DNA from 3 places in the Paraburkholderia sp. MM5496-R1 genome. Region 3 is predicted to be linked to each of the others. Evidence: predicted binding sites of a transcription regulator. Region 3 holds the regulator's gene; each other region holds the start of a gene.
What was found. Region 3 encodes HrcA, which represses chaperone genes, less so after heat shock. Its sites were predicted from a motif close to TTAGCACTCNNNNNNNNNGAGTGCTAA; they were not measured.
Positions count from the first base shown of each region.

Region 1: the regulator HrcA is predicted to act here: its motif matches at 3,170-3,196, upstream of rpoH (RNA polymerase sigma factor RpoH).
Region 2: the regulator HrcA is predicted to act here: its motif matches at 2,666-2,692, upstream of groES (co-chaperone GroES).

Region 1 covers NZ_JBNDLT010000002.1:2,234,214-2,239,070, reverse strand. The annotation lists gene OKW38_RS17255 (cytochrome ubiquinol oxidase subunit I) at 1-1,505, opposite strand, end outside; gene cydP (cytochrome oxidase putative small subunit CydP) at 1,495-1,755, opposite strand; gene rpoH (RNA polymerase sigma factor RpoH) at 2,173-3,108, opposite strand; gene OKW38_RS17240 (acyloxyacyl hydrolase) at 3,463-4,035, shown strand; gene OKW38_RS17235 (nuclear transport factor 2 family protein) at 4,077-4,460, shown strand; partial or broken gene OKW38_RS17230 (2-isopropylmalate synthase) at 4,658-4,857, opposite strand, start outside.
Region 2 covers NZ_JBNDLT010000002.1:1,941,513-1,946,369, forward strand. The annotation lists gene cysC (adenylyl-sulfate kinase) at 1-403, shown strand, start outside; gene groL (chaperonin GroEL) at 609-2,249, opposite strand; gene groES (co-chaperone GroES) at 2,303-2,593, opposite strand; partial or broken gene OKW38_RS15910 (IS1595 family transposase) at 3,382-4,320, opposite strand; partial or broken gene OKW38_RS15915 (FkbM family methyltransferase) at 4,386-4,857, opposite strand, start outside.
Region 3 covers NZ_JBNDLT010000002.1:2,057,592-2,062,448, reverse strand. The annotation lists gene recN (DNA repair protein RecN) at 1-718, opposite strand, end outside; gene OKW38_RS16475 (NAD kinase) at 785-1,687, opposite strand; gene hrcA (heat-inducible transcriptional repressor HrcA) at 1,898-2,917, shown strand; gene hemH (ferrochelatase) at 3,099-4,169, shown strand; gene OKW38_RS16460 (RNA-binding S4 domain-containing protein) at 4,178-4,585, shown strand; gene OKW38_RS16455 (hypothetical protein) at 4,557-4,718, opposite strand.

The sequences.
Region 1 (4,857 bases), 180 kb from region 3:
CGCGCGTACTTGAACATCAGCATGATCTCGATGACGAACAGCCCCGTGTAGAACAGCACGAAGCCGCCGATGCTCAGATACAGATCGCGCGGCGTCAGCGTCGACGCGGCCAGGTTGGTCGGCAGAATGCCCGCGATGCTCCACGGCTGGCGGCCCATTTCCGCGACGATCCAGCCTAGCTCGGCGGCGAGCCACGGCAGCGGAATCGCGATGACCGCCCAGCGCAGAAACCAGCGGCGCCTTTCGAGCAGCAACGTGCGCTGCGCGCAGAACCAGAAGGCGAGCACGAAGGTCGCGAGGAACAGCAGGCCAAGGCCGACCATCGTGCGGAACGAGAAGAACAGTGTCAACACCGGCGGAACCGTGCTTCGTGCCGCCGCGGCGATCTGGTCTGGCGTCGCGTCGATGACGTTCGGCGTGAACCGCTTGAGCAGCAGGGCGTAGCCGAGATCGTCCTTGTACTTGTCGAACTCCGCATGCGCCTCGTCGCTGGAGTCGCCGCCCTTTAACCGCTGCAACGCCGAATAGGCGAGCATGCCGTCCTTGATGCGACCTTCGTTTTGGGCGATCAGGTCGCGCAGGCCGACCACGGGTTCGTCGAGCGAGCGGGTCGCGATAATGCCGAGCGCGTACGGCACACGGATCGCATAGTCGGTGCGTTGCTCTTTCTGATTGGGGATGCCAAATATCGTGAACGGTGCCGGCGCGGGCGCGGTGTCCCATTCGGATTCGATAGCCGCGAGCTTGATCTGCTGGACTTCACCGGTGCGATAGCCGGATTCGTCGCCCAGCACGATCACGCACAGCGCCGACGCGAGGCCGAAGCCGGCGGCGATCGCGAACGAGCGCAGCGCGAACTCGGTGTCGCGGCGCTTCAACAGATACCACGACGACACGCCGAGTACGAACATCGCCGCGGTCACGTATCCAGCTGATACCGTGTGCACGAACTTGACCTGTGCAACCGGGTTGAAGATCACCGAGCTGATGCTGTCGAGCTCCATGCGCATCGTCTGATAGTTGAACTTCGCGCCGACCGGATTGTTCATCCAGCCGTTGGCAATCAGAATCCACAGCGCCGACAGGTTCGAACCGAGCGCGACACAGAACGTGACGATCAGATGCTGGATTTTCGACAATCTGTTCCAGCCGAAAAAGAACAGACCGACGAACGTCGATTCGAGGAAGAACGCCATCAGCCCTTCGACGGCGAGCGGCACGCCGAAAATGTCGCCGACGTAATGCGAGTAATAAGCCCAGTTGGTGCCGAACTGAAACTCGAGCGTGAGGCCGGTCGCGACGCCCATTGCAAAGTTGATGCCGAACAGCTTGCCCCAGAACTGCGTCATGTCCTTGTAGATCTGCTTGCCGGTCATCACGTAGACCGATTCCATGATGACGAGCAGCCAGGCGAGACCGAGCGTGAGCGGCACGAACAGAAAGTGATAAAGCGCCGTGATGGCGAACTGGAACCGCGACAGTTCTACGACTTCGCTAACGGGCATGTTGATCACCTCGAGACGGATGCGGGGCGGGCACCGACAGCAGCGCCTGCGCGACCTGCTCAGGCGGCAGCATCATGTGCTGCGCCTGTGGATGATTGAAGAATGTGTACTTGAGCGCCATCAGTAGCACGAACTTGATGGCGAGGATGATGGCGATATCGCGCGCCAGCGTTGGACCGCGCACCCACCTGGTGAACCGGCCGCGCAAGCGCGACCGGACAGTGCTGCTGCGATTCAGGGCTATGGTCATGATCGGTCGAAGACGACTTCACGCCGGTGAGTCCGGCTGGATCCAGACCGCCCTGGCCGTCAGGCAGTCTGGCAGTCTGGCGAATGCATGCCGATTGTAGGAGGTGAACCTCGCGCGCTCAGGTTTAGCCATGCGGCAACACGTCGCGAAACTTGCCGCGTCTGTGCAGTATTGCTACCGGACTTGCGATACGTCAAGAAACGCTTACCGGCCTCGACAGGCCGGCTTGCGGATAGGCCGACGCGAATGCGCGGCCGCGGGGACGCAAGAAAGGGCGAAAAGAATGAAAAAGCCCCGCCGTCTTGCGAGGGCGGGGCTTGAGCGCGATGGTCGCTAAATGGCGCGACCGATTAACGCGTGTCGTTTTTACCTATGTCATAGGCGGGACACAATTGACGCGCGCATGGCTTCGACGCTTTACGCGTATTCGGTCAGCGCGCCGCGCATCTTCTTCATCGCGCTGGCTTCGATCTGGCGGATACGTTCGGCCGAGACACCGAACTCGTCGGCCAGCTCGTGCAACGTGGAGCCGCCCGAGCCGTCGTCGGCCACCTTCAGCCAGCGCGCTTCGATGATGCGGCGGCTGCGCGGATCGAGCGCGTCGAGCGCGCTTGCGATGCCGTCGCTTTGCAGCCGGTCGCGCTGACGCGAAGCCAGCACGGCAGTCGGTTCACTATGCGAGTCGGCCAGATAGGCGATTGGCGCGTACGACTCCTCGCCGTCTTCGACCTGACCTTCGAGCGCGATATCGCCGCCTGACAGACGCGTCTCCATCTCCGCGACCTCTTCGCGCTTCACGTTCAGCTCCTTCGCGAGACCGTCGATCTCGTCCGGCGTGAACGCGCCAAGCCCCTGCTTGTGGCTGCGCAGGTTGAAGAACAGCTTACGCTGCGCCTTGGTGGTGGCGACCTTCACCATGCGCCAGTTGCGCAGGATGTACTCGTGGATCTCGGCCTTGATCCAGTGCATCGCGTACGACACGAGGCGCACGTTTTGCTCGGGATCGAAGCGCTTGACCGCTTTCATCAGGCCGATGTTGCCTTCCTGGATCAGATCGGCGTGCGGCAACCCGTAACCGAGGTAGTTACGCGCGATGGACACGACGAGTCGCAGGTGCGACAGCACCAGGCGGCGCGCCGCCTCCAGATTGTCGTGTTCGCGCAATTCGGTGGCGAACTGGCGTTCCTCCGCCGGCGTCAGCATCGGAATCCGGTTGACCGCCTGGATGTAGGCGTCGATGTTGCCCAGGTGACCGGACAGCAGCGAGGAATGCGAGAGCGCCAGTGCACCTGCCGGAGCGGCCTTAGCCGACGACGGGCTCAAAGTACTCGGAAGGGTCATTGCATGGCTCACGTTTGAAGCTCCTTTGGAATCAGACAATTGCGTACTCAGTAAACGACTCCAGCGACGGATGTTAGCACTCAGATCTGCCGAGTGCTAATACTTAGAGGTCGCAGGGGTATCCGAGTTCCCAAAAACCCTATTGAGTTTTGACTTCCGATAGCCATCATACGCCCTATTTGCCCTGCGCGTTGGACCTGTACAAAGTACCGCCCGGAGCGGGTGCAGGCTCACGTTTGACTGATATCATCCGGTTTTGAAGAGAATAATTGCTGATCATGGGCATTATCTGGGAAATACTTGCTCCTGAATTCGTGCCTGGAATAAAGGGGGCGCTCGCTTAATACTCGGCAGTATGGGGGGCGGATGAACCGGCAGAATCTTGTGGTGCGTGGGCTTAGTCTAAAAAGCACGGTTGCCGTTCTGCTCGTTCTGCTGTTGAGCGCGGCGGGCGCGTCCCAAGCTGAGCAGTTCGGCGTGCAGGTGGCCGCCGGCGTCGGCGACCATCACGTCAGGACGCTCGATCTCGGCGTGGTCTGGGATCCAAACCTGACCTGGTGGCAGATCGGCGACTGGCATTTCGCGCTGCTCGGCGAGGCGCATGTCGCGTGGTGGCACACCAATGAAGGAAACGTTCACGACAACATCGGCGAGATCGGCGTGACGCCGGTGATCCGCTTCATCAGGTCGTCGGGTTCGGTGCGGCCATTCATCGAGGTGGGTGCCGGCGTCCGGCTGCTGACCAGCCCGCGCATTTCTTCCGACTTCACGTTGGGCACCGCGTTCCAGTTCGCCGAGATGGCGGGCGTCGGGCTGCAGTTCGGCGCTCGTGAGCAGTATGTCGCCGGCTACCGCTTCCAGCATGTCTCCAATGGCGGTATCAAAGAGCCGAATCCTGGTATAAATTTCAGCCAGCTATATTTGCAATATCACTTCTGACCGTGGCCGCCTGCGGCTCGCGGTGTTCGAGGGGCTCTGCAATGGCGGCAAAGATGATCGAAGCGATTCGCGGGCTCGAGCGAGAGCGTTTTCGCGCGATGGTCGATGGCGATGGGCAGTCGCTCGACACGCTGCTCGCGGACAACGTGAGCTACGTCCATACGAATGGCAAGCGCGAGACGAAGCGGCAGTTCATCGACGGGATCACCGCGGGGCGCCGTCGTTATCGGCAAATCGAGGTGCAGTCGCAGGATGTCTTGCCGGCCGGGCGCGAGACCTACGTCGTCACGGGCCGCGCGCTGATCGAGATGGAGGCCAACAACGGCGCGCTCCTGTTTCCGATTGCCTATACCGCGATTCACACGCACGAAGACGGGCAGTGGCGACTGATCGCGTGGCAGGCGACCCGTTGCGCGCTCGAGTGAGATTCTCATCGGGCGGGCGCGCCTCGTGAGCGCGTCTCCAGCGGCAGCGGAATGCGGGTGTGCACTCCGCTGCAGCAGGCTCGAGGCCCAACGCGAATTCACGCGGTCACGCATTCGCCAGCTTTGTCGCGGCTGTTTGCGCCGTGCTCGTCTACATCGGCATCCGCGTCGCGCGCCTCGCGCGTGCCGCGCATCGCTACCTGTCCCGCATACGGATGCCGCGCCGCAACCGGAAGCCGCGTGCAGTGCTCCGCCACGCGCCTGATCGTCGCGAGATCCGAGAAATCCAGACCGCTGTCGATACCCATCGCGTCGAGATTCATCGCGACTGTGACGAGATCGACGTTGCCGGTGCGCTCGCCATTGCCGAACAGACAGCCTTCGATGCGATCCGCGC
Region 2 (4,857 bases), 120 kb from region 3:
CGACGACCGGCGCGAAAACATCCGCCGGGTCGCGCACGTCGCCCAATTGATGAACGACGCGGGTCTGATCGTGATTTCCGCGCTGATTTCGCCGCTACGCGAAGATCGGGCAATGGCGCGCGCGATCATCGGAGCCGACAAGTTCGTCGAAACCTATGTGTCCGCCTCGCTCGCCACCTGCGCGAGCCGCGATCCCAAAGGTCTTTACGCGAAAGCGAGGTCTGGCGAGATCAGCTCGTTCACCGGCGTATCAGCGCCCTATGAAGCGCCGATCGATCCCGACCTGCACGTCGACACGGGAACGCTGAGCCCCGCGCAAAGCGTCGCGCAGATCTTCCACTACCTGCGCGAAAAGTGCCTCGGAAGGTCCTCTCATCGCACGGCTCACGCCGCGGGCGCCTGATCCGGACAAAAGGGCGTCCGGAAGCGCTCGCCAGCAAGCACATCAACGCCGGCCCCAAACGAAAAAAAACCCGCATAAGCGGGTTTTTTCGTTTGGGGAAACGCCTCGCGGCGCACTCCCCACATGGACTTCCAGCCGGGCCTCGGCCGTGATCCAGACGCGCGGCAGTTCAACCACGCGGCCGGACCACGAGGCCCGAGCGGAATTACATGTCCATGCCCATGCCGCCCATGCCGCCGGGCATGCCGCCAGGCATCGGAGCATCTTCCTTCGGCAGTTCGCAGACAGCTGCGTCGGTCGTCAGCAGCAGGCCAGCAACCGAAGCGGCGTTTTGCAGCGCCGTGCGCGTCACCTTCGTCGGATCCACGACACCTGCGTCGACCAGGTCGACGTACTCGCCGGTCGCTGCGTTGTAGCCGTAGTTGCCCTTGCCAGCAGCAACCGCTGCCACGACGACGCTCGCTTCTTCGCCACCGTTGGCGACGATCTGGCGCAGCGGCTCTTCCATGGCGCGCAGAACGATCTTGATACCTGCGTCCTGATCGGCGTTAGCGCCCTTCAGGCCAGCGATTGCCGTACGTGCACGGATCAGCGCGACGCCGCCACCCGCCACGATGCCTTCTTCCACAGCCGCGCGCGTTGCGTGCAGTGCGTCTTCGACACGTGCCTTCTTTTCCTTCATTTCGACTTCGGTCGCAGCACCGACCTTGATCACTGCAACGCCGCCTGCCAGCTTGGCGACGCGTTCTTGCAGCTTTTCACGGTCGTAGTCCGAGGTCGCTTCTTCGATCTGCGTGCGCACTTGCTTGACGCGAGCTTCGATGTTCGCTGCTTCGCCAGCGCCGTCGATGATCGTGGTGTTTTCCTTGCCCACTTCGATGCGCTTCGCCTGGCCCAGTTCAGCCAGCGTTGCCTTCTCGAGCGTGAGGCCGGTTTCTTCAGCGATGACCTGACCGCCGGTCAGGATCGCGATGTCTTCCAGCATCGCCTTACGACGATCGCCGAAGCCCGGAGCCTTGACGGCAACGGTCTTCAGGATGCCGCGGATGTTGTTGACGACCAGCGTTGCGAGCGCTTCGCCTTCGACGTCTTCAGCTATGATCAGCAGCGGACGGCCAGCCTTCGCGACTTGCTCGAGCACCGGCAGCAGGTCACGGATGTTCGACACCTTCTTGTCGTGCAGCAGCACGAACGGGTTCTCGAGCACGGCGACTTGCTTGTCCGGGTTGTTGATGAAATACGGCGACAGGTAGCCGCGGTCGAATTGCATACCTTCGACGACGTCCAGCTCGTCTTGCAGCGACTTGCCGTCTTCGACGGTGATCACGCCTTCCTTGCCGACCTTGTCCATTGCTTCAGCGATGCGCTCGCCGATCGACGAATCGCTGTTCGCCGAGATCGCGCCAACCTGGGCGATTTCCTTGTTGGTCGTGCACGGCTTGCTGATCTTGCGCAGTTCTTCGATTGCGGCTGTAACGGCCTTGTCGATACCGCGCTTCAGGTCCATCGGGTTCATGCCCGATGCGACGTACTTCATACCTTCGCGGACGATCGATTGCGCGAGAACCGTAGCGGTCGTCGTGCCGTCGCCTGCGTTGTCGCTGGTCTTGGAAGCGACTTCCTTGACCATTTGCGCGCCCATGTTCTGGAGCTTGTCTTTCAGTTCGATCTCTTTCGCGACCGACACACCGTCCTTGGTGACCGTCGGGCCGCCGAAGCTGCGCTCGAGAACCACGTTGCGGCCCTTCGGACCCAGCGTGACCTTCACGGCGTTGGCGAGAATATTCACGCCTTCGACCATCTTGGCACGGGCGGAATCACCGAATACGACGTCTTTAGCTGCCATCTTCTAACTCCTTGAATACTTAGGATATAACCGGTGAAGTAGCGACCTTGCGCTTACTTCTGCACCACGGCCATGATGTCTTCTTCGCGCATCACGAGCAGTTCGTTGCCGTCGACCTTGACGGTCTGGCCTGCGTACTTGCCGAACAGGACGCGGTCGCCGACCTTCACGTCGAGCGCAATGGCTGCGCCCTTGTCGTCGCGCTTGCCCGGGCCGACTGCGAGGATTTCACCTTGATCCGGCTTTTCCGCTGCGGCTTCGGGGATCACGATGCCCGACGCGGTCTTGGTTTCCTGATCCAGACGTTTGACGATCACGCGATCATGCAAAGGACGAAGGTTCATACATACTCCTCTCTGATTGAGACTGAAGAACGCTGAGAAAAACCCGGCTGGCCGAGCCAACCGGAGATGTTGTTAGCACTCTCGTGCAGCGAGTGCTAATTATATGGACGGGCAGTGACAAATTCAAGAAGCGGGGAACGCGGTCGAAGTTCACTCAGCCTCAAACGTGATTCGCTCGGGCTTGAACCCGCCCCGTGCGGAACGTCTGCCGTTCGGCATTTTCTCTAAGAAAACAATAATTTACCGACGTGTTGCGTTGAGATTCGGCCCTTCGTGAAGGAAGAGGCGAGCCATGACGAGGCAGCGACTTCGGAGCGGAGCGCCCGCTCGAAACGTCAAACCCAGGGAAATCCCCCATAAGCGCGGGCCGTTACGATAGTCAGCCTTCAGGCAAGTCGAGGGGGCTCATGAATGTGCTTGGCGGCTGAGGCACCAGTCGGTCCAAGTATATCTGGACCGTTGCAGCGGCCGTTGATAGCGGGATTGTGAAATTGATAGCAGCTGCAAGGACGATACTTGCAGAACCGTAACGCTATAACTGAGTGCGAAAGATTTGAGATCTTTCCACTCTGAAGATCAGCGACAAATATGTCCAACTGACCAGTCGATAATTGCGCTCCTCCAGATAGCGAAATATGGCGGAAGCTATTACTTCCCCATGGGGTGTCCATTTAACCGGAGTTAGCGTTTTGCCTCCACGGGCGGCTCGGCGAAGGTCGCTCCAGGCTGGGCGGATGTCCGCGTTGCCTCGGCGGCTTGGGAGGAACAGCCTTTGGCCTCTGGCTCATAACAAGGTTTTGGTAACGAACCGGTCCATGGGCGACAGCAAGCTCCAGGATCCGGTAGAACAGCATCCCTCGGCTACGTGAGCGGCGGCGGTTGAAACGGAACACGAACTCGTCCAGGTAACTGGGCAAGTGTGCAGAATCCACCGCTCCCTGGTGGGTGCCCAGGAGCCAACGTTTTGCAAGGGACGCTATTCGATGCACACCTGGCAGAAGTTCTTCGGGGTCCTCGCCCCGCGCCGACGCGGCCCGCTGGCTACGGCGGTCATGGATGTAACCATTCTTCTCCAGCCACCGGTAACCCTGCCAGGCATCGGTGATGACCGTCGCCCCCGGCTCGACGTTATCCAACACGAAGGAGCGAAGCGATTCTGAGGAGGCATCCGCCACCGGCGCCATCCGACAGCGCCCGAATCCCTTCGGCTCCGCGATCTCGATCGCGATACACGTCAGGATCTTCTTCCCTTTGGCACGGCCTCCCGAAAGTCCGGATTCTTTGCCTCCGATGTAGGTTTCGTCCACCTCCACCGTCCCGCAAAGGCGCTCCCGATCGGGGCGAATGAGCACAGACCGCAGGCGATGAAGGATAGCCCACACTGTCTGGTAGGAGCCGATCTCGAGGGTCCGCTTCAAACTCAGCGCCGAGATCCCGTCTTTGCCGGTAGCAAAATGCCAACAGACCGAAAACCACACCGTAAGGGGAGTACGGGTCCGGTCAAAGACGGTGCCTGCCATCACTGACGTGCGGCTCCCGCATGCAGTACACATGAACCTGCCGTCCCCAAGCCGCCATCCTCCCGGATGACCACAGGACGGGCAGACGAAGCCGCAAGGCCATCGCAGCCATTCCAGATAGTCCAGGCAGTCTGCATCAGTCGGGAACCATGCCTGAAACTCCCCAAGGGACTTGGGATAGTGGGTGCTGGCATGGGGACGTTCCATTGTCCCAGTCTACGCTCAACTCCGGTTAAATGGACACCCCAGACTTCCCTTATCGAAGTCAGCGTAGACTCCACAATAATGATTTTTGGTTTATACCTGCTGATATCAATCGATCGCAAGACTTCGTAATCGTGACCTTCCACGTCAATGGAAAGCAGATCGATTTCCTGATCGGCGTACGGGGTGTGCTCGAGAACGTCGTTCAATGTGGTGGTTTCAACGGTCCGGACGGAGATAGGCTTCTGGACTTCGGCCGCAGCCACTATGGGATCTATGGTCGAAGTCAACCCATAGTTCGAAAAATTATAGACTTCCTTGAGCTGTTTCTCGTTCGAGACGGCCGCACGTACATTGACATCACCAAACCGCGCAAGAGAAAACGCTTCAATTTTCACCGGATCCATGTCTATGTTGATGCCGCGCCAACCACGCTTGTAAAGCGCATGTGTGTTCGAGAACTTGACAGGGTGGTATGCACCAACGTCGACATAAACACCCTTATTGCACCGGGGACTGATTATCTCGCGCAACACCGCG
Region 3 (4,857 bases):
CGGACAGCGCGCCGAGCGCTCCCTGCACGCCGTCGATCAGATTCGCGGAATGCGACAGCCGCCGATGCTCGGTGTTGACTTCTTCCCATTCGCCCGGCTGTGGCGCGAGCTTGTCGAGTTCGGTGAGTTGCCACGCGAGTCGCTCGCGTTCGAGTTGCAGCTCGCGATCGCGCGTTTGCGCGTGCTCGACGGCCTGCGCCTTGTCGCGCCACGTGCGCCACGCGCGCGTGACGGCGGCGGCCAGGTCGGACAGGCCCGCGTGCGTGTCGAACAGCTCGCGCTGCGCGTCGGGGCGCATCAGCAACTGGTGCGCGTGCTGGCCGTGAATATCGACGAGCATCTCGCCGACCTCGCGCAGCTGCGCGAGCGTGGCGGCCGTACCGTTGATGAACGCGCGCGAGCGGCCGTTCGCGTCGACCACCCGCCGCAGCATCACGGTGCCGCCGTGCTGGCCGTCGTCGGCCGCGCCGAGCGCCTGCGTGTCGAGCCATTGATCGACCTGTGCGTGCGTCTCGAACTCCGCGGTGATGTCGGCGCGGCTCTCGCCGGTGCGCACGACGCTCGCCTCGGCGCGCGCGCCTAGTGCCAGCGCGAGCGCGTCGATCAGGATCGATTTGCCGGCGCCGGTCTCGCCCGAGAAAACGGTAAAGCCGCTGTCGAATTCGAGGTCGAGCGCGGCGACGATGACGAAGTCGCGTATCGAGAGGTGGCGAAGCATGGAGGTGGTCGGGTGAGCTTGGGATTCGGGTGGCGGCCGCGGCGGCGTGCGAAATCAAAGTGCCGCTTACGGCCTCGGGTCTTCTTCGTGCGACGGGTACTCGTGCCAGTGCAGCTTCTGGCGTAACGTCGCATAGTAGCTGTAGCCGACCGGATGCAGCATCGGCACCGTGTGGCGCGAACGGCGCACCTCGATCGTGTCGCCGAGCTCCAGCGACGTGAACGACTGCATGTCGAAATTGACGTTCACCTCGCGCCCGGAAACGATCTGGATGCTGACCTTCGATTCGTCCGGCAGCACGATCGGCCGGTTCGACAGCGCGTGCGGCGCGATCGGCACGAGCACGATGCCCTGTAGCTGCGGATGCAGGATCGGCCCCTGCGAGGACAGCGCGTACGCGGTCGAGCCGGTCGGCGTCGCGACGATCAGGCCGTCCGAGCGCTGGTTGTACATGAAGCGTCCGTCGACCGACACGCGCAACTCCGCCATGCCCGAGAAGCCGCTGCGGTTGACCACCACGTCGTTGAACGCGAGCGCGTGGTAGATCGGCGTGCCGTCGCGCACGATGCGCGCTTCGAGCAGCACGCGCTCCTCGCGCTCGAAATTGCCGGACAGCATCTGCGGCACGATCTCGCGCATGTCGGAGATCGGAATGTCCGTGATGAAGCCGAGCCGCCCGTGGTTGATGCCGATCAAGGGCGTGCGATACGGCGCGAGCTGGCGGCCGATGCCGAGCATCGTGCCGTCGCCGCCGAGCACCACGGCGACGTCGGCGCGCGCGCCGATCTCGGCGAGACGCAGCGCCGGATAGTCGGTCACGCCGATTTCGGCGGCGGTGTCTGCTTCGAACACGACTTCCAGGCCGAGCTTCGCGATGCAGGCGGCGAGCGCGGTCAGCGGCTCGCCGATGCCTGGCGTATTGCTGCGCCCGACGAGCGCGACGGTCTTGAACTGGCTGGTCACTTGCATGCCGGCATTACACCATAGGTAGGGCCTGAAAAGAACCGCAGACCAACCCGGTTGTGGGGCGGCGCACGCAGGGCGTCTGCGTATGTCGCGATTATCGTTAGAATGGTGAAGACCCGATGACATGCGAGCCCGCCGACGGCGGTGCATTCGCCGGGAGCGGGCGCCGCGGGCGCTCTCGGCTGCGATGCCAATGAGCTAAAATTTTTCGTCATGCTAGATCCTCGCGCACAAACCCTCCTCAAAACGCTGATTGAGCGCTACATCGCCGAAGGTCAGCCGGTCGGCTCGCGCACGCTGTCACGTTATTCGGGCCTCGAACTGAGTCCGGCCACGATCCGCAACGTGATGTCGGACCTCGAGGATCTGGGGCTCGTGATCAGTCCGCATACGTCGGCAGGGCGCATTCCGACGCCACGCGGCTACCGCCTGTTCGTCGACACGATGCTGACCGTCGAATCCGCCGCCGACGAGGAGGCGGTGACGCGCACCGTCAAGACCACGCTGCAGGTGGGCGAGCCGCAGAAGATTGTCGCCGCGGCGGCGAGCGTGCTGTCAAATCTGTCGCAGTTCGCCGGCGTCGTGCTCACGCCGCGTCGCAGCCACGTGTTCAAGCAGATCGAATTCATGCGCCTGTCCGACCAGCGCATTCTGCTGATTATCGTGACGCCCGAAGGCGACGTGCAAAACCGCATCCTCGCCACCCAGCGCGACTTTTCGCCTTCGCAACTGGTGGAAGCCTCCAATTACATCAACGCGCACTTCGCGGGCCTCTCGTTCGACGAGGTGCGCCGCCGCCTGCGCGAGGAAATCGACGAGCTGCGTGGCGACATGACCTCGCTGATGCACGCGGCCGTCACCGCCAGCACCGACGAATCCGACACCGGCGAGACCGTGTTGATCTCGGGCGAGCGCAATCTGCTCGAAGTCGCCGATCTTTCGTCGGACATGGCGCGCCTGCGCAAGCTGTTCGATGTGTTCGACCAGAAGACCAGCCTCCTTCAGTTGCTCGACGTGTCGAGTCACGCGGCGGGCGTGCAAATATTCATTGGCGGCGAATCGAATCTGGTACCGATCGAGGAAATGAGCGTCGTCACCGCGCCGTACGAGGTGAACGGCAAGATCGTCGGCACGCTCGGTGTGATCGGACCGACCCGCATGGCCTACAACCGCGTGATTCCGATCGTGGACATAACCGCGCGGCTGTTGTCCATGACGCTCAGCCAGCAGTAGTCCTCGGGCTCCGCGGAACTGGCGTCATCGCAGTCCGTGGCGATCATGATGCGCGAACGCGCGGTGTCTGCCAATCGTCCGAATGGCCAGGGGTCTCTGGCGGCGCCGGGCAGAACCCGCGCCGCTATAATGAATCTCCATTGAATCGACTCGCCGCAAAATGCGGTGATTTCTGCTACCTATGCGCTTCGACCTCGAGCGGCCTTCACAGAACGCCACGTCGCATCGCGTCGCCGTGTTGCTGATCAATCTCGGCACGCCCGACGCGCCGACGCCGCGCGCGGTGCGCCGCTACCTCGCGCAGTTCCTGTCCGATCCTCGCGTGGTCGAAATTCCGGCGCTGCTGTGGCAGCTCATTCTGCGTCTGCTGATTCTGCCGTTGCGCGGCCGCAGCTCTGCGAAGAAGTATGCGGCGGTGTGGATGCCCGAGGGCTCACCGCTGCGCGTCCACACCGAAAAGCAGGTCGAGGGCCTGCGCCATCTGCTGCAACTGAACGACTACACGGTGCTGGTCGACTACGCGATGCGCTACGGCACGCCCGGCATTCCGGCAATGCTGAACCAACTGAAGCTCGCGGGCGCCGAGCGCGTGTTGCTGATGCCGATGTATCCGCAGTATTCGGCGTCGACCACTGCGACCGCGTTCGACGAAGCCTTTTCCGCGCTCAAGCGCATGCGCAACCAGCCGGAAGTCCGCACCGTGCGCCAGTACGCCGATCACCCGGCGTACATCGCGGCGCTCGCCGCACAGGTGCACCACTACTGGCATCTGCACGGCCGCCCCGATTTCGCGGCGGGCGACAAGCTCGTGCTCAGTTTCCACGGCGTGCCCAAGCGCACGCTCGACCTCGGCGACCCGTACCACGAGCAATGCCAGCAGACCGGCGCGCTGCTGATGCAGGCGCTCGATTTGACGTCGGTCGAATGCCGCATCACGTTCCAGTCGCGCTTCGGCAAGGCCGAATGGCTGCAGCCCTACACGGCGCCGACGTTGAAGGAGCTCGGCGCGGCAGGCGTGCGGCGTGCAGACGTGTTTTGCCCGGGTTTCACCGCCGACTGCCTCGAAACGATCGAGGAAATCGGCATGGAAGGGCGCGGCGAATTTCTGCAGGCGGGTGGCAAGGAGTTTCACCGGATCGCCTGTCTGAACGCGTCGCAGCCGTGGGTTGCCGCGCTTGGCGAAATCGTTGCGCAGCATCTGCAGGGCTGGCCCGTGCAGGCGGTGCCGGTGCCGCACACGACAGGAGCTTGAATACGCAGATGAACTACCGCATTTCAACCGAACCGGGCGCGAAATTGCGCATCGACAAATGGCTGTGGGCCGCGCGCTTCTTCAAGACGCGTTCGCTGGCCGCGGAGGCGGTCGACAAGGGGCGGGTGCGTATCGGCGGCGTCGCCGTGAAGCCGGCGAAGGACGTGCGTGTCGGCGATCTGGTCGAAATCGAGATCGAGCGCTACGTGTGGCAGGTGGAGGTGCTGGGCGTATGCGACGTACGCGGTCCGGCGAGCGTCGCGCAGACGCTTTATGTGGAAACCGCGCAGAGCAAGGCGAAGCGGCAGGTCGAGCAGGAACGGCGCAAGGTCTACCACGAGCCGGCCGCCGCGCTGCACGGCCGACCGACCAAACGCGACCGGCGCACTATCGACAGATTTTCAGGTGGGGATTGAGAAACTGCTCCACGGTGGCGTGTGCGCCGCCGTACTCGGTGGTGTGGTCGTTGACCGCACCGGACATGCAGATGGTCGTGGTGCCCGCGATCAGTACCAGTGCGACCACGCCGATTGCAAAGGTCAGTTTCACGGTACTCCCCTTGATGGGCTGAAACAGGCTATCGGAACGACTGTCAGGTGTCGGTAACGCTTACGTCAGATTAGGGTTAACGTGGCGTTGCTGCTCCATGACTGGAGAATAGGTCAGTTGCGGGCTGCACTCAATCTCT